Regions from separate parts of the Microbacterium sp. LWH7-1.2 genome, predicted to be linked through region 1. Evidence: predicted binding sites of a transcription regulator. Region 1 holds the regulator's gene; the other holds the start of a gene.

Region 1 (15,600 bases):
GTGGGCCTCGCGCGGGGTCGAGGTCCTGAACCCGCCCGAGGGTCTGGCCGCAGTCACCGCGGGGTTGCGACGCGGCCTGGTCGATGCGGTCGAGGGTCTGCCCGGCGAGGGCGCGGGTCTCGTCCCCGGTCTTGCGGTCGGCGACACGTCGGTCGTCGCGCCCTCCCTCGATGCGGCCATGAAGGAATCCTCACTGTCGCACCTCACGGCCGTGTCGGGCGCCAACTGCGCGCTCGTCGTCGGCATCGCGTTCGCCATCGCGGCCGCTCTCGGCGCCTCGCGGAGGCTGCGGGTCGCCGTCGGCCTGTGCGTGCTCGCGGGGTTCGTCCTGCTCGTCACACCCGAGCCGAGCGTCGTGCGCGCCGCCGCGATGGCCGCGATCGCGATGCTCGCCGTGCTGTTCGGCCGCGCCGGCGCGGGGATGACGCTGCTGTCGGTCGCCGTGGCGCTGCTCCTCGTCCTCGATCCGTGGCTGGCAGCGTCTCTCGGGTTCGCGCTGTCGGTCGTCGCGACGGGATCGCTCCTGCTGTGGGCGCGTCCGCTCGCCACTGGGCTCGCCCGCGCTCTCCCGCGGCCGCTGGCTCTCGCGCTCGCGGTACCTCTCGCCGCCCAGCTCGCATGTGGTCCGCTCCTGATCCTCATCGAGCCGACGGTGCCCGTGTACGGCGTGCTCGCGAACCTTCTCGCGGGGCCCGTCGCACCGGCCGCGACCGTGCTGGGGCTCGCGGCGTGTCTCAGTGCGCCGCTGCCGTGGCTGCAATCGGGTCTCGCGGGACTCGCCTGGGTGCCGGCCTCGTGGGTCGCCGCGACTGCGAGCACCGCCTCGGCGCTCCCGGTGGATGGCTTGCCCTGGCTCGAGGGCGTGCCCGGCGCGATGGCCCTCGCCGGGGTGGGCCTGGCTGTCGGGCTCACGATCGCCCTCGACCGCCGCGGTCCGTGGGTGCGGCGACTCACTCGCGTCACCTCCGTCGCCGTCGTCGCCGTCCTGCTGGGCGCCGGGTTCGGCACGGCAGCCCTGGCCACGGTCGCCGGCCGGTGGACCCTGCCTGCCGACTGGTCCGTGCTCGCGTGCGACGTGGGTCAGGGCGATGCCGTCCTGCTCCGGTCGGAGGACGCCGTCGCGCTGGTCGACACCGGGCCGGACCCCGAACCGCTCGCCGCCTGCCTCTCCCGCGCCGGCCTCGACCGGATCGACCTGCTCGTCCTCACCCACTACGACCTCGACCACATCGGCGGGCTCGACGCGGTACGCGGCCGGGTCGGGGCGGTGCTCCACGGACCGGGCGACGCCGCCGGACGCGCGGCCATCGCCTCGCTGGCGGCGCAGGGAGCGCGGCCGACCGAGGCGGCCGCGGGTCTCAGCGGGTCATTCGGGGACGCGCGGTGGCGCGTCCTCTGGCCGAAGGCGGGCAGCCGCGCCTTCCCGCCGGGCAACGACGCCAGCGTCGTCCTCGACGTCCGGGGCGGCGGCATCCCTCCGATGCTCCTCCTCGGCGACTTGTCGGCCTCGCCGCAGCGGCTGCTGACGACGACCGGCGCGCTCGATCCCCCCTACGCGATCGTCAAGACCGCCCATCACGGGAGCGCCGACCAGGACGCCGGCCTGTACGTCGCCGCACAGCCGTCGGTGGCCCTCGTCACCGTCGGTGCCGGCAACGACTACGGGCATCCGCGCGATGAGGCGCTCGCGATCCTCGACGAGGTCGGCGCGCGGATCGAGCGCACCGATCGCGACGGCGCGATCGCCCTCTGGGAATCGGGCACCGGTTCGGTGTCGGTATGGCACGATCGCGGGGGATGAGGGCGACGGCCGCCGTCGGTGGCCGTCGGTAGGCTGGGGGAATGGCTTCCCCCGCACGCCGAGCACCCGCGAAGGCCGCGCGCAGCGCCATTCCCCAGCTCTCGTGGCGAGCTCCGCAGCCGGCGCCGGTCGTCCTCGTCTCCGGGCCGGAGGAGGTCTGCGCTGAACGGGCCATCGCCGGCGTGCGTGACTACCTCCGTGCCGAAGACCCGACGCTCGAGGTGTCCGACATCCGCGCGGACGACTACGCCGCGGGAACCCTCCTGGGTGTGACTTCGCCGTCGCTGTTCGGCGAGCCGCGGCTGGTCCGCGTGAGCGGCGTCGAGAAGTGCTCCGACACGTTCCTCACGGAGGCCGTGGCGTACCTCGCGGCCCCGCAGGACGGCGCGACGGTCGTCCTCCGCCACACCGGCGCCAGCGTGCGCGGCAAGAAGCTGCTCGACGCGATCCGCGCGGGTGAGGGTTCGGGGGTCGAGATCGCATGCCCGGCCGTCAAGCGCGACTCCGACCGCTTCGACTTCGCCGCGGGCGAGTTCCAGGCAGCGAAGAAGCGCATCGCTCCGACGGCGCTGCGCGCGCTCGTCTCCGCCTTCGCGGACGACCTCACCGAACTCGCAGCGGCGTGCCAACAGCTCATCGCCGACGTCCCCGGCGACATCACCGACCAGGTCGTCGAGCGCTACTACGGCGGGCGCGTCGAGACGTCGGCCTTCACGGTCGCCGACACGGCGATCGCGGGGCGCTACGGAGAGGCGCTCATCGCGCTCCGACACGCCCTGGCCTCGGGCGCCGACCCTGTGCCGCTCGTGGCCGCGGTCGCGATGAAGCTGCGGACCATGGCGCGGGTCGCGGGCAACCGCGAACCCGCGGCGGCCCTGGCGTCGCGCCTGGGTATGAAGGACTGGCAAATCGATCGCGCGCGCCGCGACCTGGTCGGCTGGAACGAAGAGAGCCTCGGCCGGGCGATCCAGGCGACGGCACGAGCGGATGCCGAGGTCAAGGGCGGTTCGCGCGACGCGGTGTTCGCCCTCGAGCGCATGATCACCGTGATCGCCACGCGCGCACCGTACGGCGCCTGACCCGACGCTCCCGGCACAAGCAAAAGGCCCGCCCCTTGCGGGACGGGCCTTCACGCGACTCGAGGTCGCGGAGCTTGTCAGAGGCTCAGAGAGCGGCGACCTGCTTGGCGATGGCCGACTTGCGGTTCGCCGCCTGGTTCTTGTGGATGACGCCCTTGCTGACGGCCTTGTCGAGCTTCTTGGTCGCCGTGCCCAGCGCCTTCTCGGCAGCAGCCTTGTCGCCGGCGGCGACGGCCTCACGGGTGCGACGGACGTGCGTCTTCAGCTCGCTCTTGACGGCCTTGTTGCGCTCGCGCGCCTTCTCGTTGGTCTTGTTGCGCTTGATCTGCGACTTGATGTTCGCCACGTGTCGACGTTCTTTCGTTCGAAGGTGAATCGGATTGATGTGCCGGTCAGCGAGAGAGGGACGCTTCGCGGCGGTCGTGAGGGCGAACCCACACGCAAGCCAAACAAGGATTCTATCAGGTGAACCGAGGAGCCGTTGACACTCACAGGCGTGCGCGGCGAAGCCCTTCCATGATGCATGATCTACGCGTGGGAGCGCGCTCGCCTGACGCGCTGAGTGACGAAGGAGTCCGCCGTGCCGCAGCATCCGTCTGTCGACCTCTCGCCGTTCCCGCCCGGGTTCCGGTGGTCCGCCGCGACCGCCGCGTTCCAGGTAGAGGGCTCGCGCGGCGCAGACGGACGGGGTCGGTCGATCTGGGACGACTTCGTGGGCACTCCGGGCGCCGTGCGCGACGGGGCCACCGCCGATCCCGGCCCGGACAGCTACCGGCGGCATCGCGAAGACGTGGCGCTTCTCGCCGCGCTCGGCGTCGACCGGTACCGATTCTCGATCTCGTGGGTGCGCGTACAGCCCGAGCCCGGCGGCCCGGTGCTGCAATCGGGCCTCGACTACTACCGCCGCCTCGCCGACGATCTGCGCGAAGCGGGGGTCACGCCATTCGCGACGCTGTACCACTGGGATCTGCCGAGCGCCCTCGAAGAGCGCGGCGGCTGGCTCAGCCGCGATACGGCGCTGCGCTTCGGCGAGTACGCCGGGATCGTCGCTGAGGCGCTGGGCGACAGCATCCGTCACTGGTACACGCTCAACGAGCCGGTCTCGACGTCGCTCCAGGGCTATGCCGTGGGCACGCTCGCGCCGGGGAGGCAGCTGCTCTTCGGCGCGCTGCCGACCGTGCACCATCAGCTGCTCGGGCACGGCCTCGCGCTGCGCACGCTGCGCGCCGCGCGTGCCGAGGAGGTCGGGATCGTCAACAACCACACCGTCGTGCTGCCGGCAGCGCAGACGGATGCCGACCTCACGGCCGCAGCCGTGTATGACGTGCTCCACAACCGCGTCTTCGCCGACCCCGTGCTCACGGGCGCCTACCCCGACCTCGAGGCGCTCGGGATCCCGCCCATGCCTGTCGAGGACGGCGATCTCGAGCTGATCTCGGCGCCGGGGGACTTCTACGGCATCAACTTCTACAACCCGACGAGCGTCGCCGCGGCGCCCGACGGCAGCCCCGTGCCGTTCGAGATCGTCCCGACGCCCGGCGCACCCGTCACCGGCTTCGGGTCGGAGTGGCCCATCATGCCGGCGGCGCTGACCGGCCTGCTCTTCGACTTCACGGAGCGCTACGGAGACCGTCTGCCGCCGCTCGTGATCGGCGAGAACGGCGCGTCGTTCCCCGAACCGGCTCACGTCGACGGCCCCGTCCCGGACGCCGAGCGCATCTCGTACCTCGCCGGCCACATCGACGCCGTGGGTGCGGCCGTGCGCGGCGGCGTCGACGTGCGCGAGTACACAGTGTGGTCACTGCTGGACAACTTCGAGTGGGCGGACGGGTGGTCTCAGCGGTTCGGTCTCGTGCACGTCGACTTCGACACCGCGGCACGCACTCCGAAGGCGTCGTTCGACTGGTACCGCGCCCTCATCGCGGAGGCTCGCGCGTGACCGCCGGGCCGGGGTCCAAGGTCGGCGCGGGCTGGTTCGCCCTCTTCACGCTCGCCTGGCTCGCACTTTGGACGGTGCAGCTCACTCCGCTGCAGCTGCTCATCCCGCTGCAGCTGGACACCCCGGACGACGCCGACGGCTGGGTGTCGGGGGTGGTGTCGTCGGGCCTCGTACTGGCGATCGGCGGCATCGCCGGTGTGATCGCCGCTCCGGTCGCCGGCGGGCTCTCCGACCGCACCCGCGGCAGGATGGGGCGCCGCCGCCCCTGGGCGCTCGGCGGAGTGTGGCTGGGGACCGCTTCGCTCGCCGCGATCGCCTCGGCGTCCGGGCCGTGGGGCGTGGGGCTCGCCTGGGTGGGCGTCTCGGTCGGCGTCGCCGTGGCCTCTGCGGCCTTCACCGCGCTCATCGCCGATCAGCTGACGACGCAGCGGGGCGCAGCATCCGCCGCCGTCTCGTCCTCCCAGGCACTCGGGATCGTCGTGGGCGTCGGCGTCATCGTGCTGCTCGAACTCGGCGTCGTGGTCGGCTACCTCGTGCTGGCCGGCTTCCTCGCCGTCGTCGGCACGGCAGCGGCGCTCGTGCTGCCCGATCCGCCGGCACGCGCCGACGTGGCTGTGGCGCGCGAAGCGCGCACCCTCGGCGAACGACTCGCTGCCCTTCGCGACCGCGACTTCGCGTGGCTCCTCGCGGGGCGCCTCACGGTGAACGTAGGCAATGCGCTGGGCACGGGACTGCTGCTGTTCTTCCTGCTGTACGGCCTGCACCGCGACCCCGCGACGGCCGAGGACGAGCTGCTGCTGCTGATCCTCGTGTACACGCTCTTCGTGGTGGTGTCCTCGATCGCGTCGGGGTGGATCTCCGACCGCACCGGGCGACGGATCCCGTTCGTCGTGTGGTCGGCCGTCGTCCAGGGCCTCGCGTCGATCATCCTCGTGCTGGCGCCGTCGCTCACGACCGCGATGATCGCGGCCGCGCTCCTCGGCGTCGGCTACGGGGCATACATGTCCGTGGGCCTCGCACTCGGCACGGACCTGCTGCCGTATCCGCAGGACCACGCCCGCGACCTCGGCTTCGTGAACGTGTCGGCGAGCCTCGGCCAGCTCATAGGGCCTCTCCTCGGCGCGGGCCTCGTCGCGCTCGTGGGCGGCTTCTGGCTGCTGTTCCTCGTCGGAGGCGTCCTGTCGATCGCGGGCGGCTTCATGACCTACGCGATCCGCAGTCGGGAGCGCACGTCTTCAGCGGTGTGACGCCTCCAGCGTCGTGAGGGCGACCTCGAGGAGCGCGTTGAACACGCGCGGACGCATGACGGTCACATGGTGAGTCGTCCGCGGCACGACGATGAGCTCCGCGTGGCGCGCGACCCTCATGAACAGCTTCTCGTTGACGCGGAGCTGGTCGTACTGACCGTTGACGAACCAGAGCGGCGCGTCGATGCGATGGAGCGCTGCGAGCAGGTCGAGCACCGAGAGGCTGCGCAGCGCCACATCCTGCGCGTCGAGCGCATACCCTCCGGCCCCGAAGTCGGCCCGGGTCTCGTCGGGGAGGATGCGATCGAGCATCCGGTCGGCGAGCCACATCCCGCGGTCGGGCAGGGAGTCGAAGCCGCGGGCGAGGACCCGGTAGGTCGCGAGGCCGACGCCGCGGGGGATGGCGGTGCAGGATGCCGCGATGAAGCCCGCGACGGGGGGAGGAGTCTCCGCCCCCGCGTACTCGATGCACAGCAGCCCGCCCATCGAGTGGCCCGAGAGCAGAACCGGACCGCGCTCGGCCGCGGCGCGCACCGCGGAGTCGATCGTGGCGAACGCCGACTCGAGCGTGAACTCCTCGGCCATGCGGGACCCGTGGCCGGGGAGGTCGACCGCGGTGACCGGGTTGCCGCGCGCGGTCAGGTAATCGGTCTGCGCGCGCCACATGGTCGCGGACGTCCGGATGCCGTGCACGAGCACGACCTGGACGACCATGACGACAGGGTAGCGGCGCGAGCCCGCCTACCATGGCGGCATGCCCGAGATCGCCCCGCACATCGCGCGCATGCCCGGTTCCGGCGTGCGCCACATCCTCGAGCGCGCGCTGCGCCGGCCCGGCACGATCATCCTCGCCGTCGGTGAGCCGGGCGAGGTCGCGGGCGCGCGGATCCGGGATGCTGCGTCCCGGGCCTGGCACGAGGGTGCGATCCGGTACACGCCCAACGGTGGCATCCCGGCGCTGCGCGAAGCGATCCGCGACAAGCTCGCGCGCGAGAACGCGCTCGACGTCGGCGTCGAGCAGATCTGGGTGACGGTCGGCGCGACGCAGGCGCTGCACCTCGCGATGGCGCTCACGCTGTCGGAGGGTGACGAGGTGCTCGTGCCCGACCCCGGCTACACCACCTTCACGATGAACGCCCACCTTCTGCAGGCGACGCCGGTGCCCTATCCGCTGCGTCCCGAGCGCGCCTTTCAGCCCGATCTCGACGAGCTCGAGTCGCTGGTCACGCCGCGCACACGCGCGATCATCGTGAACACCCCCTCCAATCCGCTCGGCTCGACGTTCGACCGGGCGACGCTGGAAGCGCTCATCGCCCTGGCACGCCGCCATGATCTGTGGCTCATCAGCGACGAGGTGTACGAGCGGTTTACCTGGGGTCAGCCGCACGTGAGCCCCGCGACGCTCGCTGCCGACGGCCGCGTGCTGTCCGTGTTCTCGATGTCGAAGACCTATGCCATGACGGGGGCCCGGGTGGGGTGGCTCGTCACGCCTCCGGGGTGGCGGCAGACGATGCTGCGTGTCCAGGAGTCGGTGGTCAGCTGCGTCGACGAGCCTTCGCAGCGGGCGGCCGCCGAGGCCCTCACCGGCGATCAGGGCGGCGTCGCACACAGCGCGGCCCACTACCGCGGCAACCTCGCCGCGGCGACGGCGCTCCTCGATGCCCGCGGTCTGCGATACCTCGACCCGACCGCCGCCTTCTACCTCTGGATCGACGTGTCGCACGCGTCCGCAGGCGATGTCATGACGTGGTCCGAGCGGTTCCTCGACGAGCAGGGCGTGGCCGTCGCCCCGGGGAGCGCCTTCGGCGCCTCGGGCGAGGGTTGGATCCGCGTATGCGTGGCCAGCGATCGTGACGAGCTGCTCGAAGGGCTCGGCCGCCTCCCCGCTCCCGCCTGACCCCGCCGCGGCCGCCGGGGCTCCTCGAGGGACGCGCACCCGTACAATCGTCTGGACATGTCACCGCGCGCCCTGAAGCCCCTCGAGCCCTCCGCCACGCCGCCCGAGCTGATCCGCAACTTCTGCATCATCGCCCATATCGACCACGGCAAGTCGACATTGGCCGACCGCATGCTGCAGATCACCGGCGTCGTCTCCGACCGCGACATGCGCGCGCAGTACCTCGACCGCATGGATATCGAGCGCGAGCGCGGGATCACGATCAAGTCGCAGGCCGTGCGCATGCCGTGGGCCGCCGCCGATCAGACCTTCGCGCTCAACATGATCGACACCCCCGGACACGTGGACTTCACCTACGAGGTCTCGCGTTCGCTCGCGGCCTGCGAGGGCGCCATCCTCCTGGTCGACGCAGCGCAGGGCATCGAGGCCCAGACGCTCGCGAACCTCTACCTCGCGCTCGAGAACGACCTGCACATCATCCCCGTGCTCAACAAGATCGACCTTCCCGCCGCCGACCCCGAGAAGTACGCGGCGGAGCTGGCCGGTCTCATCGGCGGCTCGCCCGACGACGTGCTGCGCGTGAGCGGCAAGACGGGCATGGGGGTCGAGATCCTGCTCGACCGCATCGTCGAGCAGATCCCCGCTCCGAAGGGGAACGCGGATGCCCCGGCCCGGGCCATGATCTTCGACTCGGTGTACGACTCCTACCGCGGCGTGGTGACGTACGTCCGCATGGTCGACGGCAAGCTGGAGCCGCGCGAGCGCATCCAGATGATGTCGACGAAGGCGACCCACGACCTCCTCGAGATCGGCGTGTCCAGCCCCGAGCCGGTGCCCACGAAGGGGCTGGGCGTCGGCGAGGTGGGCTACCTCATCACCGGCGTCAAGGACGTGCGCCAGTCCAAGGTCGGTGACACGGTCACCAATCAGCGCAAGCCTGCGACCGAGGCACTCGCCGGCTACACCGACCCGAAGCCGATGGTCTTCTCCGGCATCTACCCCATCGACCAGAGCGACTACGCCGACCTGCGCGAGGCGCTCGACAAGCTGAAGCTCTCGGACGCGTCCCTCCAGTACGAGCCCGAGACGTCGGTGGCGCTCGGCTTCGGCTTCCGCTGCGGCTTCCTCGGTCTGCTGCACCTCGAGATCATCACCGAGCGCCTCTCGCGCGAGTTCGACCTCGACCTCATCACGACCGCGCCCTCGGTGACGTACGAGGTCACGACCGACACCGGCGACACCGTCGTCGTCACCAACCCGAGCGAGTACCCCGACGGCCGCGTCGCCGAGGTGTCCGAGCCGGTGGTGAAGGTCGGCATCCTGCTGCCCAAGGATTACGTCGGAACCGTCATGGAGCTCTGCCAGTCCCGCCGCGGGTCGCTCCTCGGAATGGACTACCTCAGCGAGGACCGCGTCGAGCTGCGCTATCACATGCCGCTGGGGGAGATCGTGTTCGACTTCTTCGACCAGTTGAAGTCCAAGACCCAGGGCTATGCGAGCCTCGACTACGAGCCCGCCGGCTCGCAGACCGCCGATCTCGTCAAGGTCGACATCCTGCTGCAGGGCGACAAGGTCGACGCGTTCAGCTCCATCGTGCATCGCGAGAAGGCGTATGCGTACGGCACGATGATGACCGAGCGCCTGCGCAAGCTCATCCCGCGCCAGCAGTTCGAGGTGCCCATCCAGGCCGCCATCGGCGCCCGGATCATCGCCCGCGAGAACATCCGGGCGATGCGCAAGGACGTCCTCGCGAAGTGCTATGGCGGCGACATCTCGCGCAAGCGCAAGCTCCTCGAGAAGCAGAAAGAGGGCAAGAAGCGCATGAAGATGGTCGGTCGCGTCGAGGTCCCGCAGGAGGCGTTCATCGCCGCGCTCTCAGGGGACGTCGAGGGTCCTGCCAAGAAGTGAACCGACTCGCGAAGTAGGCTGGAATCCATGCGTCGAGGAACCTTCCGGGACGACACCGTCGACTATGCCGCTGTCGGGGCGACCCAGGCACCGGATCTGATGCAGTATCCACCGGAGCGCAGCCTCCCGGCGGAGCAGTCGTGGCGCATCGGCAGCGGCGAGGCCCGCTTCCGCGCCGCGAGCGAGGCTCTCATGTCGTGGACTGCTCAGCGGGGTGCGGGACTCGAGCTCACCGATGTGCGCCCTGCGTCCGGCCCCATGTACTCGGGCGTCAGCTTCGACGCCGAGGGCAACCCCGTCGCGCCGAGCCGGTCCGAGGCCGAGCAGCGGTTCGACGCCGACGGCACGCCGTTCGTCGGCGCGGGCACGACGATCCGCGTCGACGGCCGCGTCAAGGGGCTCCGCGCGGACGCCGAGCTTCGCGTCATCTTCGCCGTCGAAGAGCCTCGGCGGGTGGGCTTCGCGCTCGGCACCGTGAGCGACTCGGTCGTAAGCGGCGAGGAGTCGTTCATGCTCGACTGGTACGACAACGACGAGGTCTGGTTCACGGTCCGCGCGTTCGACGCCCCGCGCGCCGTGCTCTACCGGATGCTTCCCGGCCTCACGAAGCGCCGCCGACGGGAGTTGTTCACGCGCTACCTGCGCGCGATCTCGCCGCTGTACACCACCCCCGCGTGAGGCGCTGATGGGCTCCGCTCTTCCGCTCGGCGAGCCCGTTCCCTCGGACGGCTCGCTGCCGCCCGGCACGCGCATCGATCCGGCCGCCGAGTTCAGCGTGTACCTGCACGTCCCGTTCTGCCGCGTGCGCTGCGGCTACTGCGACTTCAACACGTACACCTCGTCTGAGCTGCGGGGGGCCCGCCAGGACGAGTACGCGGACACGCTGCTGCGCGAGATCGCTCTTGCCGCGCCCGTTCTCGAACGCGCCGGCGGAAACCGCCCGGCATCGACGGTGTTCTTCGGCGGCGGCACCCCGACTCTCCTCCCGCCAGGCGACCTCGGGCGCATGCTGGCAGGTGTCCGCGACACGTTCGGCATCGCAGCGGACGCAGAGATCACGGTCGAGGCCAACCCCGACACGGTGACCCCCGCCGTCGCGGCCGAGCTCGCGGCATCCGGTGTCACCCGTCTCTCGGTCGGCATGCAGTCCGCTGTCCCGCACGTCCTCGCCGCGCTCGACCGCACGCACGACCCCGACAACGTCCGCACCGCGGTCAGCGCGGCACGCGGCGCCGGACTCGACGTGAGCGTCGACCTCATCTACGGCGCCCCGGGCGAGTCTCTGGACGACTGGCGCACGTCCCTGGGGGCGGCGGTGGCGCTCGAACCCGATCACGTCTCGGCATACGCGCTCATCATCGAGGACGGCACGAAGCTCGCCCGCCAGATCCGACGCGGCGAGGTCGCCGCTCCCGACGACGACCTGCAGGCTGACATGTACGAACTGGCCGACGACATGCTCGCGGCCGCCGGATTCGACTGGTACGAGGTGTCGAACTGGGCGCGAGGGGACGCGCACCGCTCGCGACACAACCTCGCGTACTGGGTCGGCTCGGACTGGTGGGGCTTCGGCCCCGGCGCGCACAGCCACGTCGCGGGCGTGCGGTTCTGGAACGTCAAGCACCCGGCCGCCTACGCGCAGCGGCTGGCCGCGGGGGAGACGCCGGCAGCCGGACGGGAGATCCCCGATGCCGCAGCCAGGAATCTCGAGAGCGTGCTGCTGCGCACCCGCGTCCGCGACGGACTGCCCGTCGAGGAGCTCCTCGGCGAGGGCCGTCACGCGGTCGCCGCGCTCATCGCGGACGGCCTCATCGAGGGTCACGCCGCGCTGCGGGGGAGGGTCGTGCTCACCCGCCGCGGCCGCCTCCTCGCCGACGCCGTGGTCCGCGCACTCACCGACTGACCTCGGCGGCGCGTGCGGTCCCGGGTGCGACGGCAACCCGACCTGCGTCGCTCGGCGATCCTGACAGCGCATCGGATAGAATTGGCACTCCAGTCGTGCGAGTGCCAGCTGCGGCGTGAGGAGGCGGGATGGTCAGCGAGCGAGGTCTGCAGGTACTGCGGGCGATCGTCCAGGACTACGTCGACACGCGCGAGCCGGTCGGCAGCAAGGCGATCGTCGAGCGCCACGCGTTCGGCGTGTCTGCGGCGACCATCCGCAACGACATGGCGCTGCTCGAGGACGAAGACCTCATCGTGGCGCCGCACACCTCGTCGGGCCGGGTGCCGACCGACAAGGGCTACCGCGTCTTCGTCGATCACCTCGCGGAGCTCCGGCCGCTCTCGCCGGCCCAGCGCGCCGCCATCGCCTCGTTCCTCGACGGCTCCGGCGACCTCGACGACGTCCTCGTGCGCACCGTGCGCGCGCTCACGCAGCTGACCGGTCAGGTCGCCATCGTGCAGTATCCCTCGTTCGCCCGCGCCACGGTCACCCACGTCGAGCTCGTGCAGCTCGGCGGCGGACGCATGCTGGTGATCGTGGTCACCGACACCGGACGCGTGTCGCAGCGCCTGACATTCGTCGGCGAGGACTTCGACGACGCGGATCTCGCGCACATCCGCGCCGGCCTCGGCACCCTCCTGGTCGGCCGCCCCGTGCGCGAGGGACTGCAGCGCATCGCCGAGCGACTCGACGGCCCCGACACGCAAGCGCCTGCGCACGAACGCGCAACAGACGAGATTGTGCGCGCCGTCGCCGAAGAGCTCGAGGAGTTCCGGCAGGACAAACTCGTGATGGCAGGCAGCGCCAACCTCGCCCGCCGCGAGTCCGACTTCCGCGGCAGCATCTACCCGCTCCTCGAGGCGATCGAGGAGCAGGTGACCCTGCTGCGGCTGATGGGCGAGATGGTCGCGGACGAACAGGGCCTCTCGGCGAGCATCGGCCGTGAGAACGAGGCGTTCGGTCTTGCCGAGGCATCCGTCGTCGCCAGCGACTACGACGCGACGGGCGCGCTCGCCCGCGTCGGGGTGCTCGGCCCGACGCGCATGGACTACCCCACGAACCTCGCGACGGTCCGCGCCGTCGCGCGTTATCTCACGCGCATGCTCGAGCAGGACGACACCTCCCGCTGACGCACGCGCGCACACACGATCCCGCGGCCTCGCCGCGGCAGGAAGGCGAATGTGGCTGACCACTACGAGGTCCTCGGCGTCTCACGCGACGCCTCCACCGACGAGATCAAGAAGGCCTACCGCAAGCTGGCCCGCCAGCTGCACCCGGACGTGAACCCGGGCGAGGAGGCGTCCGAGCGCTTCAAGCTCGTGACGCATGCCTACGACGTCCTCAGCGACCCCGAGCAGCGCGCACGTTACGACATGGGCGGCAGCGACTCGCCGTTCGGCGGCGGCGCCGGCGGCTTCGGCGGGTTCAACGACATCTTCGAGACGTTCTTCGGCGCAGCGGGCGGGTCGCGGGGCGGTCGTCCCCGGTCGCGTCGAGAGCGCGGCCAGGACGCGCTCGTGCGCGTCACGCTCGAACTCGGGGACGTCGTCTTCGGCACGCACCGCGACATCGAGGTCGACACCGCCGTGGTGTGCGAGACCTGCCAGGGCTCCTGCTGCCAGCCGGGCACGAGCCCGGTCACGTGCGACATCTGCCACGGCACCGGCAACGTCCAGCGCCAGGTGCGGAGCCTCCTCGGGAACGTCGTCACGACCCAGCCGTGCAACGTCTGCCAGGGCTACGGCACGACCATCCCGTACCCGTGCGCCACCTGCCAGGGGCAGGGCCGCGTGCGCGCGCGCCGCACCGTGTCGCTCGACATACCGGCCGGCGTCGAGACCGGACTGCGCCTGCAGCTTCCGGGTTCGGGCGAGGTCGGCCCGGCGGGCGGCCCGAACGGCGACCTGTACATCGAGGTCACCGTGCAGCCGCACGAGGTGTTCAGCCGCGACGGTGACGACCTGCTCGCGACGCTCGAGGTGTCGATGCCCGACGCGATCCTCGGCACCACGACGACGATCGAGTCGCTCGACGGCCCCGTCGATCTCGAGGTGCGGGCCGGCGTGCAGGCAGGCGACATCCTCACGATCAAGGGGCGCGGCATCACGCCCCTGCGCGGCTCCCAGCGGGGCGACCTCAAGGTCGGTGTGCACGTGGTCACCCCGACGCGCCTCGACCACAAGGAGCGCGCCCTCATCGAGGAGTTCGCCAAGCGCACCAAGGCTCCCTCGCCGAAGCTGGCGGAGTTCCATCAGGGCCTGTTCGCGAAGCTGCGCGATCGCTTCCGGAACGCCTGACCCGTGCCCCTGCACTTCCTCCTCGATCAGCCCGTCGATGCGGCCCCCGGCGAGACGGTGACCCTCACCGGCACGGAGGCGCACCACGCCGCGACCGTGCGCCGCGTGCGGGTCGGCGAGGAGGTCACGGTCGGCGACGGGCGGGGCGCCTGGCTCACCGGCAGCGTCGAGTCGGTCGCGCCGCGGGAGGTGGTCGTCCGCATCGACGGGCGGACGGATGCTGCGCCCCCGCGGCCGCGCGTCGTGCTGGTGCAGGCGCTGGCCAAGGGGGATCGCGACGAGCTCGCCGTCCAGGCGGCGACCGAGCTCGGCGTCGACGAGATCGTGCCCTGGCAGGCGGCGCGGAGCGTCTCGCGGTGGGACGCCGCGAAGGCGGCGAAGGGCCGGGCGCGCTGGGCGACCATCGTGCGCGAGGCCGCCAAGCAGGCGCACCGCGCGTGGGTGCCGGAGGTGGCGGAGCTGACCACGACCGCGGCGCTCGCACGGCGGGCGGCAGCATCCGTCGTCCTGATCCTGGAGCCGACGGCGACCGAGCGGATCAGCGCCCTCAGGGTGGAGCCGGCCGAGGAACGCGACATCGTGCTCGTCGTCGGACCCGAAGGCGGCATCGCTGCGGAGGAGCTCGACGCCCTCGCGGCCGCGGGTGCGCGACTCGTGCGCCTCGGCGACACGGTGCTGCGGACGTCCACCGCGGGACCCGCGGCACTGGCGGTCGTCAGCACGGCCCTCGGCCGCTGGTGACGGCTCGACGGGTTCACCGAGCGGTTCCCTGCGCCTGCCGATCGGTCCCTGAGCCCGTCGAAGGGCCCCGTCGGTAGACTTGCCGCATGAGTGAACCGTCGATCTTCACGCGCATCCTGGACGGCGAGATCCCGTCCGAGATCGTCGCAGAGACCGAGAACGCATTCGCCATCCGTGACATCGCGCCGCGGGCGCCCCTGCACCTGCTGGTGATCCCCAAAACCGAGGAGTACCGCAACGTCGTCGAGCTCGCGGCGGGCGACCCGGAGCTCATGGCGGAACTCGTGGGCCTGGCCAACACGCTGGCCGCCGAGCACGGCGACGGGGACTTCCGCCTCGTGTTCAACACCGGCCCGAACGCGGGCCAGACCATCTTCCACGTGCACGCCCATGTGCTCGCGGGAGGCCTCGAAGAGAAGAGTGTCGGTGCCTGATCAACCTGCTCATGAGACCGTGAGCGACCACGTCGAGGTCGACGGCGTCGCGATGGTGCAGCTCCTCGGTCCACAGGACCGCCTGCTGCGGGTCGTCGAGAAGGAGCACCCGGGTGTCGATGTGCACGTGCGCGGCAACGAGATCACGCTCACGGGGGAGGCGGCGGCGGTCGCCGCGGCGCGGACGCTGGTCGACGAGCTCGTCGCGATGACGAAGGCGGGTCAATCGCTCGGCGAGGACGACGTCGCCTCGTCGAACCGCATCCTCCGCAGCGAGGGCGGCCCCCGCCCGTCGGAGGTGCTCGGCGAGGCGAT
Region 2 (15,600 bases), 1.3 Mb from region 1:
CTTCTGCTCGACGAGCCCTCGGCCGGTCTGTCTCCGGTCCGCCAGGACGACGCCTTCATCCGCGTCTCCGACATCAACAGGGCCGGCGTGACCACGATCATGGTCGAGCAGAACGCCCGCCGCTGCCTGCAGATCTGCGACCGCGGCTACGTCCTCGACCAGGGACGCGATGCCTACGAGGGCACCGGCCGCGAGCTGCTGAGCGACCCCAAGGTCATCGGCCTGTACCTCGGCTCCCTCGGCGCCGACGGGGTCTGACCCCGACACGCAGAGAAGGAGGGGACCGGATGCTGCAGCATCCGGTCCCCTCCTTGTTCGCTGCCGTCCCTCCCCTGTCGTGCGCGGGCGACCCCGGGTTCAGCCCGTGAGACCGAAAGGGCGGCTCGGGACCGCCACCGGCGAACGCGACAGGGCCCCGGATCGCTCCGGGGCCCTGTGCTGCGTCAGCCTGGTTTACAGGTCGATGCGCGTGTAGAGGTTGTCGGCACCGTACTGGAAGACACCGATGGTGGCCTCGGTCGGGTCGCCGTGCTCGTCGAAGGTGATCGGGCCGGAGAAGCCGTCGTAGTCGGCCGTGCCGCCTTCGAGGATGATGTCGGCGCAGTCGGCGAAGTTGTCGCACTTCTCGCCGTCACCCGAACCGCCCGAGACCTCCTGCAGGCTGCCCGCGACGTCGGCGGCGTCGGTCGAGTTGGCCGTGAGCGCCGCAAGGGCCAGCAGGATGACCGCGTCGTACGCCTCGTTGGCGTACGAGAAGTCGGTCAGCTCCGAGTTGCCGTCGGCGACCCACCAGTCGTTGAGTCGACCCTGGAACTCGGTGTCAGGAGCCGGACCCGCGGGGGTCGTGCCCTTCGCACCCTCCATGCTCACGCCGGCCGGCCACTTCTCGTCCGAACCGAAGTTCTTCAGGTTGCCGTCGACGAGGTACAGGTTCTCGGCGGGGTAGCCCGCGGCGATGAGCGCCGGGCCGATCGTGTAGATCTCGTCGAAGGTGATCAGCGCGATGGCGTCCGGGTTCGAGGCGAGGATCGCGGAGATCTGCGCGTCGAAGTTGGTGTCACCGGTGTTGTACGACTGCTCGGCGACGATCTCGCCACCGGTGCCGGTGAAGACCTCCTGGAAGACCTCGTTGAGGCCGGTGCCGTAGGAGTCGTTCTGGTAGAGCACCGCGACGTTCTTGTGGCCGTCCTCGGCGACGACGTTGCCGAGGACCTCGCCCTGGAGCGTGTCAGCGGGAGCCGTGCGCCAGTAGAGGCCGTTGTCGTCCCAGTTGGTGAAGTCGAGCGACGTGTTGGCCGGAGAGAACGTGATGATGCCGGCGGCGACCGCGTCGTCGAGGAAGAGCTTCGTCACACCCGAGGAGGCGGCGCCGATGGCGGCGGTCACGTCCTCGGAGATCAGCTTCTGGATGGTCGTCGCGTAGGCCTTGTTGTCGGTGTCGCCCGAGTCACCCCAGACGATGTCGTCGATGGTGATGCCCTTTGCGGCCTCGTTGATGTCGGCAGCGGCGAGTCCGACGCCGGCCTCCTCCGGCGGGCCGAGGAAGGCGAGGGTACCCGTCTGCGGGAGGATCGTCCCGATCTTCAGGGTGAGGTCGCGCTCCTCGGTGGGCGGGGTGGTCTCGTCGCCGCCCCCGGTGCCCCCACCGGCGCAACCGGCGAGGACGAGGGCGCTGGCGCCGATGAGCGCGATGCCACCGATGACGGTGGACGTGCGCGAGCGGGTGAAGACGCTCATGTTGCTCCTTGCTGTGCGATTACAACGGGAACGGCTCGGGCGCCGACCCAGTGCACTAAACCTAATCGCCGTCAAGCGTCGCCAATGTTGCCTTTCGTTAACGATCTGTAACAGCTTGAAAACCGTGATCGGACCGTAATTCTGGGGGCGTGTCGATGGCCCGTGCTGTGGATAACCCGTCGGCCTCGGCGGCCGAGCGGCCGCAGCAGGTGCCACATCCGACGCACGGCCCTCATACCCCTTACCCGTATACACTGGAACGACGGAGTACCCCTCAGGGGTATCCATCCCCGATCTACAGAGGAGAAGTCATGGCTGAGGCCGAGTACACGGTGACAGGGATGAGCTGCGGGCACTGCGAGGCGTCCGTGCGTGGCGAGGTGTCGAAGCTCGCGGGCGTGCAGGACGTCCAGGTGAGCGCCGCCGCCGGCACGCTCAAGGTCGTCTCCGCCGCCGAGATCGCCGATGACGCCGTCATCGCGGCCGTCGACGAGGCCGGCTACAGCGCGGTCCGCGCATGAGCGAGGCCTCGATCCCCGTCGCCCGGTTCGAGCTCGAGATCGGCGGGATGACGTGCGCGTCATGCGCCGCGCGGATCGAGAAGCGGCTGAACCGGATGGACGGGGTCGAGGCATCCGTCAACTACGCCACGGAGAAGGCGTTCGTCACCGTTCCCGCAGGACTCGACCCGCAGGCGCTCATCGAGGAGGTCGAGAAGACCGGCTACACCGCCGCCCTCCCCGCCCCGCCGGCGACCGAGGTCGCCTCCGAGGAGCCCGCCGACCCGGAGCTCACGGGCCTCCGCCACCGGCTCATCGGGTCGATCGTGCTGTCGGTGCCGGTGATCCTCCTGGCGATGATCCCGGCGCTGCAGTTCACCTACTGGCAGTGGGCGTCACTGGCGCTCGCGGCGCCGGTGGTGGTGTGGGGCGCGTGGCCGTTCCACCGCGCCGCCTGGATCAACCTGCGCCACGGCGCCGCCACGATGGACACGCTGATCTCGCTCGGCGTCTCTGCCGCGTTCCTGTGGTCGCTGTACGCGCTGTTCTTCGGGCACGCGGGCATGCCGGGCATGACGCACACGTTCGAGTGGTCCGTCGCGCCCAGCGACGGCGCGGGCGACATCTACCTCGAGGTCGCCGCCGGCGTCACGACGTTCGTGCTCGCGGGCCGGTACTTCGAGCAGCGATCCAAGCGCCGCGCGGGCGCTGCATTGCGCGCCCTGCTGGAGATCGGAGCGAAGGACGTCGCGGTGCTCCGCCCGGCGGGCGCCCCCGCCGGTCAGGTCGCACTCGGGATGCCGGGGATCGGCTCGCCCGCCGCGCCCGCACTCGTCGAGGTGCGTGTGCCGGTCGCCGAGCTCCGCGTCGGCGAGGAATTCGTCGTCCGCCCCGGCGAGAAGATCGCCACCGACGGCGTCGTGGCCTCCGGCACATCCGCGGTCGACGCCTCGATGGTGACGGGCGAATCGGTGCCGGTCGAGGTCGCGCCCGGTGACGCGGTCATCGGCGCCACCGTCAACGCGGGCGGGCGCCTGGTCGTGCGCGCGACACGCATCGGCGACGACACCCAGCTCGCGCAGATGGCGCGGCTCGTCGAGAACGCCCAGTCGGGCAAGGCCAAGGTGCAGCGCCTGGCCGATCGCATCTCGGGGGTCTTCGTCCCGATCGTGCTGCTGATCTCGCTCGGCACGCTCGCGGCTTGGCTGATGGTGGGCGCCTCCGCCGCGATGGCGTTCACCGCGGCCGTCGCGGTGCTCATCATCGCGTGCCCGTGCGCGCTGGGACTCGCGACGCCGACCGCGCTGCTCGTCGGCACGGGTCGCGGCGCGCAGTTCGGCATCCTCATCAAGGGTCCGGAGGTGCTCGAGTCCACGCGCACGGTCGACACCGTCGTGCTCGACAAGACCGGCACCGTCACGAGCGGCCGCATGTCGCTCGTCGACGTCGTCGTGGCCGGGTCGCTCGATGCGCACGCGAACGAGGCGTCGGCCGCGCGTGCCGAGCTGGTGCGCCTCGCGGGGGCACTGGAGCACGCGTCCGAGCATCCGATCGCGCAGGCGATCGCCCGCGCCGCCACGGCGGAAGCAGGGCCTCTCCCCCACGTCGAGTCGTTCCAGAACGTGCCCGGCAAGGGCGTCTCGGGCGTCGTCGAGGGGCATGCCGTGATCGTCGGGCGCGAGACGCTGCTCGCGGAGTGGGCGCTGAGGCTCCCCGAGGATCTCGCCGCTGCGAAGGCCGCGGCCGAGGCGCACGGCCGCACCCCGGTGCTCGCCGGGTGGGATGGCGCCGTGCGCGGACTCCTCGTCGTCGCCGACCAGGTCAAGCCCACGAGCCGAGAAGCCGTCGATCAGCTGAAGGCCCTCGGCCTCACGCCGGTGCTGCTCACCGGCGACAACGCCGCCGCGGCGGGGGCGATCGCCGACGAGGTCGGGATCGAGCGTGTGATCGCCGAGGTGCTCCCGCACGACAAGGTCGCCGTCGTCACCGAGCTCCAGGGCGAGGGCCGCGTCGTCGCGATGGTGGGCGACGGCGTCAACGACGCCGCCGCTCTCGCGCAGGCCGACCTGGGTCTCGCGATGGGAACGGGAACGGATGCGGCGATCGAGGCCTCCGACATCACCCTGGTCCGCGGCGACCTGCGCAGCGCTGCCGACGCGATCCGCCTCTCGCGCGCGACCCTCGGCACGATCAAGGTCAACCTCTTCTGGGCCTTCGCCTACAACGTCGCGGCGATCCCCCTCGCCGCGCTGGGCCTCTTGAACCCTATGATCGCCGGAGCGGCGATGGCGTTCTCGAGCGTCTTCGTGGTGGGCAACAGCCTGCGCCTGCGGCGGTTCCGCAGCCTCTCGACCACTCACCGTTGAAGGAGTCCGACATGACCGACACCGCTCTCGAGCACTCCCCTTCGCACGCCGACGAGCACTCCCACCACGGCTACATCACCGACAAGGACAAGTACCTCAACCGCCTCAAGCGGATCGAGGGTCAGGCCCGCGGGATCCACAAGATGGTCGAGGACGAGAAGTACTGCATCGACATCCTCACGCAGATCAGCGCGCTGACCTCCGCCCTCGAGGCGGTCGCCGTGGGCCTGCTCGACGACCACCTGCGACACTGCGTCGTGGATGCTGCGCGCCTGGGCGGCGCCGAGGCCGACGCCAAGATCAGCGAGGCCACCCAGGCCATCGCGCGACTGGTGCGCTGACCCCTACGACGCGACGCGCGTACGGCGCGCGTGGATGAGGGAGTCCACGGTCAGCACGATGAGCGACACCCACACCAGCCCGAAGCCGATCCAGCGTTCGACGGGCATCGGCTCGCCGAGCACCAGCCAGCCCACCAGGAACTGCAGCACCGGCGCGACGAACTGCATGAGCCCGATCGTGGTGAGCGACACGCGGCGCGCACCCGCCGCGAACAGCAGCAGCGGCACGGCCGTGATCACGCCGGTCAGGCTGAGGAGCACGGTGTGCTGCCATCCGTACGCACCCATCGTCAGGCCTTCGGTCGCACCGACGATGACGAGCACGACCACGGCGATCGGCGAGAGCCACAGCGTCTCGAGCGTGAGGCCGCTGACGGCGTCGACCGACGGGCCGACCTTCTTCTTCACGAGGCCATAGAGGCCGAAGGATGCGGCGAGCGTGAGCGCGATCCAGGGGAAGGCGCCGTAACCGATCACGATGACGAGCACCGCGGCCGCGGCGATGCCGATGGCGACCCACTGCGTCGTGCGCAGGCGCTCGCGGAGCACGAGCACCGCCAGGAGCACGGTGGCGATCGGGTTGATGAAGTAGCCCAGGCTGGTCTCGATGACGTGGCCGCTGAGCGCCCCGTAGATGAAGACCTGCCAGTTGACGTAGATCAGTAGACCCGCGATGACGGTGAGCCCGAGCACCTTCGGCTGCCGGAAGATCGCGGCGAGCCGCGGCCACGAGCGGGTCACGGTGAGCAGCAGGGCGCAGAAGACGAGCGACAGCAGGATGCGCCACGCCACGATCTCCCACGGCCCGGTGGGCGCGAGGAGCAGGAAGTACAGCGGCAGGAAGCCCCACAGCAGGTACGCCGAGAACGTGAAGATCCCGCCGAGCCGGCGCTCCCGGGCCGCGGCGACGTCGGACACGACCCGGCGGGTCCCTGTGGTGACGCCGAGGTCGAGCGCCGTCGCGTCATCGAGTCCGTCCACCACGTCGCGATCGGGAAGGGAAGACTGCTCGTGACTCACCGAGTCAGCCTACGCCCGCCCTACCCTGGGCACGGTGGCATCTTCGGGCTCGCAGCATCCGTTCCCTGACGTCCTCGGCCGCAATCCTGCCACCCGTGACGCCCCGCCTCCCTGGCCGCCGATCCGGGCATGACGAAAGGGCCGGATGCCGAAGCATCCGACCCTCTCGGTACGCGCTGTGCGCGGGACTCAGCGAACGACGACCGCGAGGACGTCGCGAGCCGACAGGACGAGAAGCTCGTCGCCGCCGAACTTGACCTCGGTCCCGCCGTACTTGCTGTAGATCACGCGGTCGCCGACGGCGACGTCGAGCGGGATGCGGTTGCCGTTGTCGTCGATACGACCCGGGCCCACCGCCACGACCTCGCCCTCCTGGGGCTTCTCCTTGGCGGTGTCGGGGATGACCAGACCGCTGGACGTGGTCTGCTCGGCCTCGACCTGCTTGATGACGATGCGGTCCTCGAGCGGCTTGATGGAAACCGACACGGTCTACCTCTTCCTTCTTGAGACTAAGACTCGTTAGCACTCTGACATTGAGAGTGCTTACGTCAGTCTAGGCAACCGGCTGGCACTCATGCAACGTGAGTGCCAATGAGTCGTCACGCTCGAACCGGGTTTCGCCTCATGACCTCGGCGCTTCGCAAAATGAGCCAACCCCTTGAGTGCCATTTCGAAGCGGATGTATCATCGCAGACGTCGGCCGCTCTTTCGTGGGGAACGAACTAGGGCGGTCGATGCGAGGTCGGGGGAGCTCGCACGCAAACGATGTGGGGGCGTTTCAGCGTGGAATCCTATTTCCTCTCGGTTGATGTCGGGACCAGCCGAGTAGGGGCGGCAACAGCCAGGCTTGCTCCCGACGGCAGTATCGTCACCTCCTCTTTCCCGCTCGGCCGCCGCGCCGACAGCGTGGCAACCGTGGTCTTCGTCGCCGAAGACGGCGAGATGCTCTTCGGCGATGCGGCAGAGCGCCGCGGTGTGACGCAGCCAGAGCGATTGATCCGCGAGTTCAAGCGAAGCATCGGCGACGAGGTCCCGATCGTCGTCGGCGGCCACTCGATCCGGGCTGAACAGCTGTACGCACGGACCGTCGCCGATGTGATCGACACGGTCGCGGAGCGCGAGGGCGCACGCCCGGAAGGCGTGATCCTGACGCACCCCGCGATGTGGGGTCCGCACCGCATCGGCCTGGTGCGGTCGGCGCTCGAGGCGATCGGCGTAGGCGCCGTCGCCTTCATCACCGAGCCCGAGGCGGCCGCGCGCCACTACGACGCGTCCCGCAACATCGACGACGGCCACATGCTGGCCGTGTACGACCTCGGCGGAGGCACATTCGACTGCGTGGTCCTGCGCAAGGAGCACGCCGCCTTCGACCTCGTGGGCGAGCCGGTGGGCATCGACAATCTCGGTGGCGCGGACTTCGATGACGCCGTCCTGCGCCACGTGCTGCGCACAGCCGAAGTGCCCGCCGAAGCTCTCCAGGACACCTCCCCCGACTCCCGCATCGCGCTCTCCCAGCTGCGTCGCGAGTGCGTCGACGCCAAGGAGGCGCTCTCCTTCGACTCCGACGCCGTGATCCCGGTGCTCCTGCCGGGTGGGCGCTCGAGCGTGCGGCTGACTCGCGCGGAGTTCGAGGGCATGATCGACGAGTCGCTGGCCAAGACGATCGACGCTCTCGAGGATGCCCTCGAGGACGCGGGCATCGACCCCGACCAGGTCGAGTCCATCCTCCTGATCGGGGGCTCGTCGCGGATCCCGCTGGTCACCCAAGGTCTCTCCGAGCGGTTCGGTCGACCGACCGCGATCGATGCCGACCCGAAGTCCTCGATCGCGCTCGGCGCCGCCCACACCGCACTCATCCGCGCGAGCGACGTGCAGCTGGGGGTGTCCGGCGAACTTGCCATCTTCGATGCCACCCGGGCCGCGGCCGCCGAGATCGAGCTCGCGGGATCCCCGGTCGAGCGCGGCATCCCGGCTCCGGTCGGGCCGGCAGCGGCGGCATCGTCCGCGCCCAGCGCCCGGCACATCGTCGCGATCGCGGGCGGCGCGGTCATCGTCGCGGCCGCGATCGTCTTCGGAAGCACGCTCACGGCCGGCACGGGCGCGCTGAACGGGTTCTTCACCGTCTCGAGCGACCCGACGCCCGAGCCCACGACCGAGGAGGTCGTGCCCGAGACGACCGCTCCCCAGGCGCAGCAGCCGGCTCCCGAGGGCGCCGCCCCGGTCGCACAGCAGCCGGCCCCGCGTGCGGCCAACCCGCAGCGCAAGGGCGCGACCCCGCAGAAGAAGACGACCACCACGACCACCACGACCGAAGCGGCACCGGCGCCCCGCCCGACGAAGGGCGCGTCACCCGCTCCCAGCACCGGCACGCAGACCGCAGGCACCGGCGACAGCGGCGGCACGGGCACCGGCGACACGGGCACCGGCGACACAGGCGGGACCGGAAGCACCGGGGGAACCGGTGGCACGGGCACCACCGGCACCGACCCCGAACCCACGCCGGAACCGACGCCGGATCCCACCCAGGAACCGACGCCTGAGCCGACGCCGGAGCCGACGCCTGAGCCGACGCCGGAGCCGACCCAGGAACCGGCACCCGAACCCACCCAGGAACCGGCACCCGAACCCACCCAGCCGGTGGACCCGCCCCCCGCGGATCCGGCGCCGGAGCCCACGCCCACCACGGACCCTGCGCCCTGACGTCGGGGAACGACGATTCATCATGGCTTCACCCACAATGACCGTGGCGGCGTTCTTCGACGCGACGACCTTCACCGGTTCGCGCCACGCACGTCCTCTCATCGACGCGCTCACAGCTCAGGACATGCCGCCGCGCGTGCTGATCTCGGGGAACGCAGGCTCCGGCAAGACCACGATGCTGCGCGGCGCCCAGCGCTTCCTCACGCAGAACAGCGCAACGGTCACCGTCCTCGGTCCTGAGACCGATGTCCTCGACGTTCCCGCCTCGAGCATCCTGCTCGTCGACGACCTGCATCTGCTGCCCGCCGCACAGATGGAGGGGCTGCGAGTGCGCGCGAGCGACCCCGACGCGGCTCTGGTCGCGACGAGCCGGCCCTGGCCGCACTCTCACGCCCTGTCGTCGATCGCGCGGCACCTCGAGCGCAGCCGGCCCGCCGTGGTGCTGGGCCACCTCACGCGCGCGGACGTGCTGGACTACCTCGAGGCGAACGAGCGCACACTGCAGCCGGCGTGTCTGGATCACCTGCTCGAGGTGACGGGCGGGGTGGCGTGGCTCGTGTCGGCCGCGCTCGCCGCCCACGACGATCGCGACTGCGCGGACGACAGCAGCCACGCCGCGCTCGGCCACGTGCTCGAGCAGAGCGTCGCCCACCGGATGGGCGTCGTCGAGGAGGAGGTACGGCGCACCATCGAAGCCATGAGCGTATGGTCGGACGACGCGCCGGCGATCACCGACGCTCTCGACGATGTCGAAAGCGTCATCGCACAGGGCTATGCGGAGGGGCTGCTGCTGCGCAACGGGCGCCCGGTGCCGGTGGTGCGCTCCGCAGTACGCGCGAACCTGTCAGCTCGGCGGCTGGTCGACCTCATCGCGGTCATGCCCGGCGGCATGGACCCGCTCGCCTCCCGCACCGGCGACTGGCTCGCGGACATCCGCGACCCGCGCCTGTCATCGGCCCTCGTCGAACACGGCGACCAGCTCCTCGATTCCGATCCCGTTCGTGCGGGCGAACTGTACTGCGCTGCGGCGGAAGCGGGAGTGAACTCGGCTGACCTCGCCGCGAAGCGCGCACAGGCGGCGTGGTCATGCGGCGACATCGACTCGGCCGCCCAGCTCCTCGACGAAGCGATGGCGTTCGCCGACCGCTCCGAGAGCGTCACGGCGCGCATCGCCGATGTCGCGGCCGCCACCTGGTCGATGCGGGGAATGCTCCACACCGGGTCGGGGTTCTACGATGTCTTTCCGCCGACCACGGCCGAGGCATCCGTCCGCCGCCTGATCGCCCGCATCGGGATCGGCGAGGCGGGCTCGGCCGAGACCGAAGACGCATCCGCGCCCGGAGTGCAGCGCGCGGCGCCCTCGACGCTGGGCGTAGCGATGAACCTCCTGCAGCGAGGTCTTCAGACGTCGCTGCGCACCGATCACGCCGATGCAGCGGTAGCCGATCTCGTGCGCGCGTCGCACCTGTACACGGCGTCGCGCTCGTCGACGCCGATGCCGGAGCACCCCGCGGTGATCGCCGCCGTCGCCGCCATCAGCGCCGGCGACCTCGCGACAGCGCGGGCGGTCATCGACGCGGCGATCGAGGGACATCAGGGGACCCCGTGGGTGATGTCGCGGCTCCTGCTGTGGAAGTCGTGGATCGCCCTGCAGCAGGCGAGGGGCGCGCGGTCCCGCGAAGCGCTCGAGGCCGCGGTCGCGCTGACGCCCAAGGCTGCCGCGCGCGATGAGCTGCTCCTTCAGGCGATCCGCGTCGGACTGGCGCGGCGTTATGAGGACGCCGCGGGCCTGGAGGCGGCGTGGGAGCGCGGCCGCGACGGCCTCCTCGACGCGGACGTCGATCTCTACACGCTGCTTCCGCTGGTCGAGTTCGTCAGCGCCGGTGCGCGGGTGGGCGACGAGACGGTCACCGAGCCGCTCTTCACGCGTGCGCTCGCGCTCGTCGACGCGCTGGGTCGGCCGGCGCTCTGGTCGGCGCATCTGCGGTGGGCCGGCATCCAGCGCGGCATCCTCCGCAACCTCCCCGAGTCGCTGAGCCCTCACGCCCACGCGCTGGTGGACGCCGCCCCGCACAGTGGTGTCGCCGAGACCATGGCGAAGGCCGGGCGACTGTGGACGTCCGTCCTCGCGGGCTCGGTCGACGTCGACGAGGTCGACAGGGCGGCCCAGTCCCTCGCCGCGATAGGACTGAGATGGGATGCCGCGCGGCTGGCCGGTCAGGGAGCCGGACGCTCCGACGACCGCAAGGTGTCGGCACGTCTGCTCGCGCGGGCGCGGGAGGTGTACCCGCAGGAGAAGCCCGCGGTCGCCGAGACGCCCGGCGAGAACGCCGAAACGCCTTCGGACGCCACGGAATCAGTGCTGAGCGAGCGCGAGACGGATGTCGCGCGTCTCGTCGTGGAGGGCAAGACGTACGCCGAGATCGGCGAGACGATCTTCATCTCCCCGCGCACCGCGGAGCACCACATCGCCAGCATTCGTCGGCGGCTCGGCGCGACCTCGCGCTCCGATCTGATCGCCAAGCTGCGCGTCGCCCTCTCGCAGACCCGGCCCTTCGCGGAGGACGGCTGAGGACACGGGTGCGGAACGCCCCCAGAACCCCCAAGAACCCCCCTACCGATTCGGGAAAACCCCCGATTCGCCGATTGTGAGAAACACCTAATGTCGAAAGTGATTCTCGAAGTGACAGGAGCCGAGTCATGACAACACCTTTGGCAACGATTGCCGACGCATTGATCGAGTTCATACTCAGTCTCCTGGGCGACCCGGCCGCCGCCGCGGAGTTCGAGGAGGACCCGCAGGGAACGCTGGCCCGCAACGGTCTCAGCGACGCGTGCGTCGAAGACGTCCGTGCCGTCGCCCCCGTCATCGTGGACCACCCCCACGTCAGCCCCAAGCCGCCGATGCCTCCGGCACCGCCGAAGCCGCCGTCGGTCGAGAACGAGATCTACACCATCACGAACAGCTTCGCGATCGACAACCGCGCGACGATCGTGGACCAGTCGGTGAACCAGAACATCTGGGCGGACGGCGACGTCAACCAGATCTTCGATCAGGAGGCCGTCGTCAACAGCGGCGACAACGGTGCTGCTGCCGGCGATGACGCCGAGGTCGACAACTCCGAAGACACCACCACGGTGGGTGACGTGGCCATCGGGAACGAAGACACGACGACCACCATCGACGGTTCGTTCAACGACAACTCGACGAACACCGACACCGACGTGGATGCCGAGGCCGACGACTCGTTCAACAACTCGCCCGATGCTGCGCCCGTCGTGGCTGTCGATGCTGCGCCCGCCGAGGCCGCGCCCGTCGAAGAGGTCGCGCCGCCGGTCGAGATCCAGACGGTGGCCGACGACGCCTACGATTACGCCGTTGACGCGGCGACGTTCGTCGCGGAGGAACCTCCGCTCGAGCCGGAGCCCGAGGACCAGTACTAAGGATCCGACGTGCCCGAACGGGAAGACGACGACCGCTCGCGCGCCCTGGCAGGTCCAGGGCGCGCGAGCGCGCGTCCCAAGCCGCCCCCGCCCACGTTCGAGGAGGCCCCGCCCCCGGGCGACGCCATCGGCCGTGTGCCGGTGCGCAAGGTTCCGGCCTCGAGTGTGCAGCGCCCGCCCGCGCCGACGGTCGCGCCCAGACAAGGGACGCCTCAGCCTCCGCCACCGCGGCGAGAAGCTCCGGAGCGGCCGCCGACCGCCAGCGCGAACGCGGCTCCTGTGCTCACCAAGCGTCCCCCGCCGTTCTCGGTCAGGCTCAGCCAGTTCCTGTGGGTATTGAGCCTGCTCACCGGCGGCGTGGCGGTGGTCTATCTGTTCGTCATCCGCGAGGACCAGCTCCCCATCATCGCGGACGTCGCCCGCGCCGTCGAAGAAGGCCGGAGCGAAGAGACCTACACCGCGGCGGCCGACATCATCTTCTGGCTGGTGTTCGGCACGGCGCTCGCGCTGCTGCTGGTGCAGATCGTGCTTCTCGTGTCGTTCACCAACCGCAAGCCGCACGTCCGGTGGTGGCAGCTGGCCACCGTGGCGGGGCAGATCCTGCTGTTCCTGCTCTCAGCGGAGATCTTCACCACGGGCGAGCACGCCCCCGTGCTGCGGCAGGTGCTCCTCGCTCAGTGGGCTCTCGCCCTCCTCGCGCTCCTCTTCAGCACCTTCCACGGCGCCCTCCAGTGGACCGCCCGCAAGTACGACGTCCGCCGCGCCGGTTCCGACGACGGCGAGTTCTGACGCGACCTCCTCGAGACTGCGGATCACCGAGCGGGCCACCTCCACGGTGGCCCGCTCGGCGAGCGGGGACTCGCTGAGCGTGCGCCATCGCGCCAGCAGTTCGTCGACGCGCTCCCGGCTCTCGGCGGTGGTGGCGGTCTCCGCCAGTCCCAGACGGGCGCCGGCAGAGGGCCCGGTTCCGCCGATGATGCGCTCCGCCTCCTCCGCATCCAGTCGGCTCAGCGGCAGTCCCGAGGAGCGCGCCCGCGACAGGAGCGAGAGCTCGCGCAACGTGTGCGCCGACGCGTAGATGCGCTCGACGCCACCCAGGACCGCATCAGCACCGTCGCGCGGCTTCTCACGCAGGAGCGTCTGCAGCGCATCGAGGACGCCGCGCACCTTCAGCGCCCCGGCGCGGGTGCGGAACTGCAGCTGGATGAACTGCTGCAGTTCGTTCAGTCCGCTCTGCTGAACGAGTTGTTCCGAGAGCTGCGAGGAGTCGGCCGCACCGCCGCGGATCAGCGCGCTCGCGAGGCGCACGCCGAAGATGCCGAATCGGTTGAGCAGCGCGCGGCGGACGTCCTCGCTCAACGATGTCGCCTCCGTCGGGCGCACGAATCGGTCGGCCGACACCATCAGAGCCTCACGGGAGGTGCGGTCCATTCCCGCCAGGTCGCGGAAGGCGGCGAACTCGTCCTCGCGCAGCGTCCGCGCGCTCTCGGCGAGGAGCCCCGCGACGGGCACCACCCCGAGCGACAGCGACGCGAGGTCCCCGTCCTTCTCATAGCGGCGCGCCACTTTGCCCGCCGACAGCAGCGAATCGATGCGACCGGATCCGATCTCGTCGGCGCGCGACAGCACGGCGACGGCGTTCACGGTCTGCGACGCACCGGCAGCCGTGTCGCGGAACGACTCCAGGAACTTCAGGTCCGATGCGTGCAGGTGGCGCATCAGGTAGACGATCGCGTCGGCCGACGAGGGCTCGGTGTCGGGCACGAGGAAGTCCGTGGAGCGCGCGGACACATCGCGCGAGAGCGAAGCGATTCCCGGGGTGTCGATCAGGATGAGCGAGCGCAGCCCGGTCGACGGCCAGCCGACGTCGATCCAGGCGACGTCTTCCGGCGCGACGCCGTCGAGATCGAGCACGAGCCGCCCGGCGTCGCGCCGGATGGGCATCGAGCGGGATTCCCCGTCATAGGGATGCATGGTGATCGTCGGAGTCGCCGAGTAGCGGTACCACGTCACCACCCGCGTGCATTCGCCCGCGTCCGTGGGGGCCAGGCGTTCGCCGAGCATCGCGTTCAGCAGCGTGGACTTGCCGGCCTTGACCATGCCCGCGATGGCGAGACGGATCGGCTCGCTGAGGCGCCGTTCCAGGTCGGCGAGCAGGTCGCCGGCTTCCGGATCGTCGGCGTACAGCTCGCGCGCAGCGCGGACCAGAGCACTCGCGTCGTCGAGGATCGACACCCTCACCGCTTCGCTGCCTCCACGGCTCGCAGTGCCGGAAGGGCAGGGATCTTGGCCTTCAGCGCCTCGAGCTGCTGCACTCGCAGCTGAAGCTCCTTCACTCGCTGGTCCTGCTGCCCCGCGTACGTGCCGGCGGCCTGCTTGGCGGCGAGCACCGCGTCCGAGAGCGAGCGGTGCAGCTCGTCGGCGATGCTGCCGAAGTGGTCGCGCGCGGCGCGCTGCACGATGCGCAGTCGGTCCTTCAGCTGCTTGCCGACCTGGAACTGCACCTCGTCGAGATAGCGACGCACGAGGGTCTTGGCCTCGAAGCGCCGGCGCGACAGCCGCGAGTTCATGTCCTCACGATAGGCCCTGCGCCCCACCAGCACGCCGGCCAGGAGCGACAGCGGGTTGATGAGCGACAGGCCGATCAAGCCGGTGGCGAGGCCGACCATGAGCACGCCGCCGTACGAGCCGCGGACGCCGATGAAGATCTTCTCGCCGGCCCCCATCTGACGATGGTCGAGCGTGGCGATGTTCTCCACGTCGTCGAGGATGCCCTCGGTGTCGCCGACGTAGATCACCGGAAGGTCGGTCTCGCCCTGGATGAACAGTTCGGCGACCTCCTCCGAGAGCCATCGCGACCGCTCGTCGGTCCACACGAACGTCTCCGAGACGGCCGCGGAGACGCGCTGATCGAGCCACTCGGTGAGTTGATCCCAGATCGGCCCGGGGTCGCCCTCGTCGATGGCGTTCTCCGCCTCGCGCTGCACCTTGCGAAGGCGGTCGCGCAGGTCGTGCTCCATGTCCGAGATGAGGTCGGCGACGCCGTCGTTCAGCTGCACCTGCCATTTGGACGACCGTCCGCGGAACTCGTCGGCGCGCGCTTTCGCGTCCTCGAGCTGCGCGATGAGCTTGGGGGTGTCCTCGGGGTGGAGGATCGCCTCGAGCTCGGAAGTCAGCGACATCTTGAGCTGGTCGACGACCGAGATGAGGTCGTGCACCGCGCTGCGCGCTTGGATGACCTCGGCGCGTCCGAGGACTTCCTGACGCAGGTGGCTCACGAGCGCGGGGAAGCCCGACTCCTCGTTCAGCCCGCGGTCGCGCTCCTCCGCCGCGATCAGCCGCAGGTCGCTCGAGACGGCGAAGATCGGCACGTCCCCGATATCACCGAGATGCGAGCGGTCGATGCGCTCGATGTCGCGCCATTGCGGGTACAGGTCCGTCTTGGCGAGCACGGCCGCGACATTGGGGGATACGCGCATCGCGTGCTTGAGG

What was found. Region 1 encodes HrcA, which represses chaperone genes, less so after heat shock. Its sites were predicted from a motif close to TTNGCACTCGNNNNNNNCGAGTGCNAA; they were not measured.
Region 2: the regulator HrcA is predicted to act here: its motif matches at 6,530-6,556, upstream of groES (co-chaperone GroES).

The regions. Positions count from the first base shown of each region.
Region 1 is NZ_CP151637.1:774,649-790,248, forward strand. Features, by position in the region: gene MRBLWH7_RS03680 (ComEC/Rec2 family competence protein) at 1-1,801, shown strand, start outside; gene holA (DNA polymerase III subunit delta) at 1,843-2,880, shown strand; gene rpsT (30S ribosomal protein S20) at 2,966-3,226, opposite strand; gene MRBLWH7_RS03695 (GH1 family beta-glucosidase) at 3,461-4,819, shown strand; gene MRBLWH7_RS03700 (MFS transporter) at 4,816-6,066, shown strand; gene MRBLWH7_RS03705 (alpha/beta hydrolase) at 6,055-6,780, opposite strand; gene MRBLWH7_RS03710 (aminotransferase class I/II-fold pyridoxal phosphate-dependent enzyme) at 6,821-7,963, shown strand; gene lepA (translation elongation factor 4) at 8,021-9,871, shown strand; gene MRBLWH7_RS03720 (DUF1990 family protein) at 9,899-10,549, shown strand; gene hemW (radical SAM family heme chaperone HemW) at 10,557-11,774, shown strand; gene hrcA (heat-inducible transcriptional repressor HrcA) at 11,903-12,943, shown strand; gene dnaJ (molecular chaperone DnaJ) at 12,995-14,110, shown strand; gene MRBLWH7_RS03740 (16S rRNA (uracil(1498)-N(3))-methyltransferase) at 14,114-14,851, shown strand; gene MRBLWH7_RS03745 (HIT domain-containing protein) at 14,938-15,285, shown strand; gene MRBLWH7_RS03750 (PhoH family protein) at 15,338-15,600, shown strand, end outside.
Region 2 is NZ_CP151637.1:2,072,386-2,087,985, forward strand. Features, by position in the region: gene MRBLWH7_RS09775 (ABC transporter ATP-binding protein) at 1-258, shown strand, start outside; gene MRBLWH7_RS09780 (ABC transporter substrate-binding protein) at 454-1,737, opposite strand; gene MRBLWH7_RS09785 (heavy-metal-associated domain-containing protein) at 2,049-2,258, shown strand; gene MRBLWH7_RS09790 (heavy metal translocating P-type ATPase) at 2,255-4,603, shown strand; gene MRBLWH7_RS09795 (metal-sensitive transcriptional regulator) at 4,615-4,944, shown strand; gene rarD (EamA family transporter RarD) at 4,948-5,862, opposite strand; gene groES (co-chaperone GroES) at 6,154-6,450, opposite strand; gene MRBLWH7_RS09810 (Hsp70 family protein) at 6,880-8,664, shown strand; gene MRBLWH7_RS09815 (LuxR C-terminal-related transcriptional regulator) at 8,687-11,236, shown strand; gene MRBLWH7_RS09820 (IniB N-terminal domain-containing protein) at 11,365-12,108, shown strand; gene MRBLWH7_RS09825 (dynamin family protein) at 12,724-14,349, opposite strand; gene MRBLWH7_RS09830 (dynamin family protein) at 14,346-15,600, opposite strand, start outside.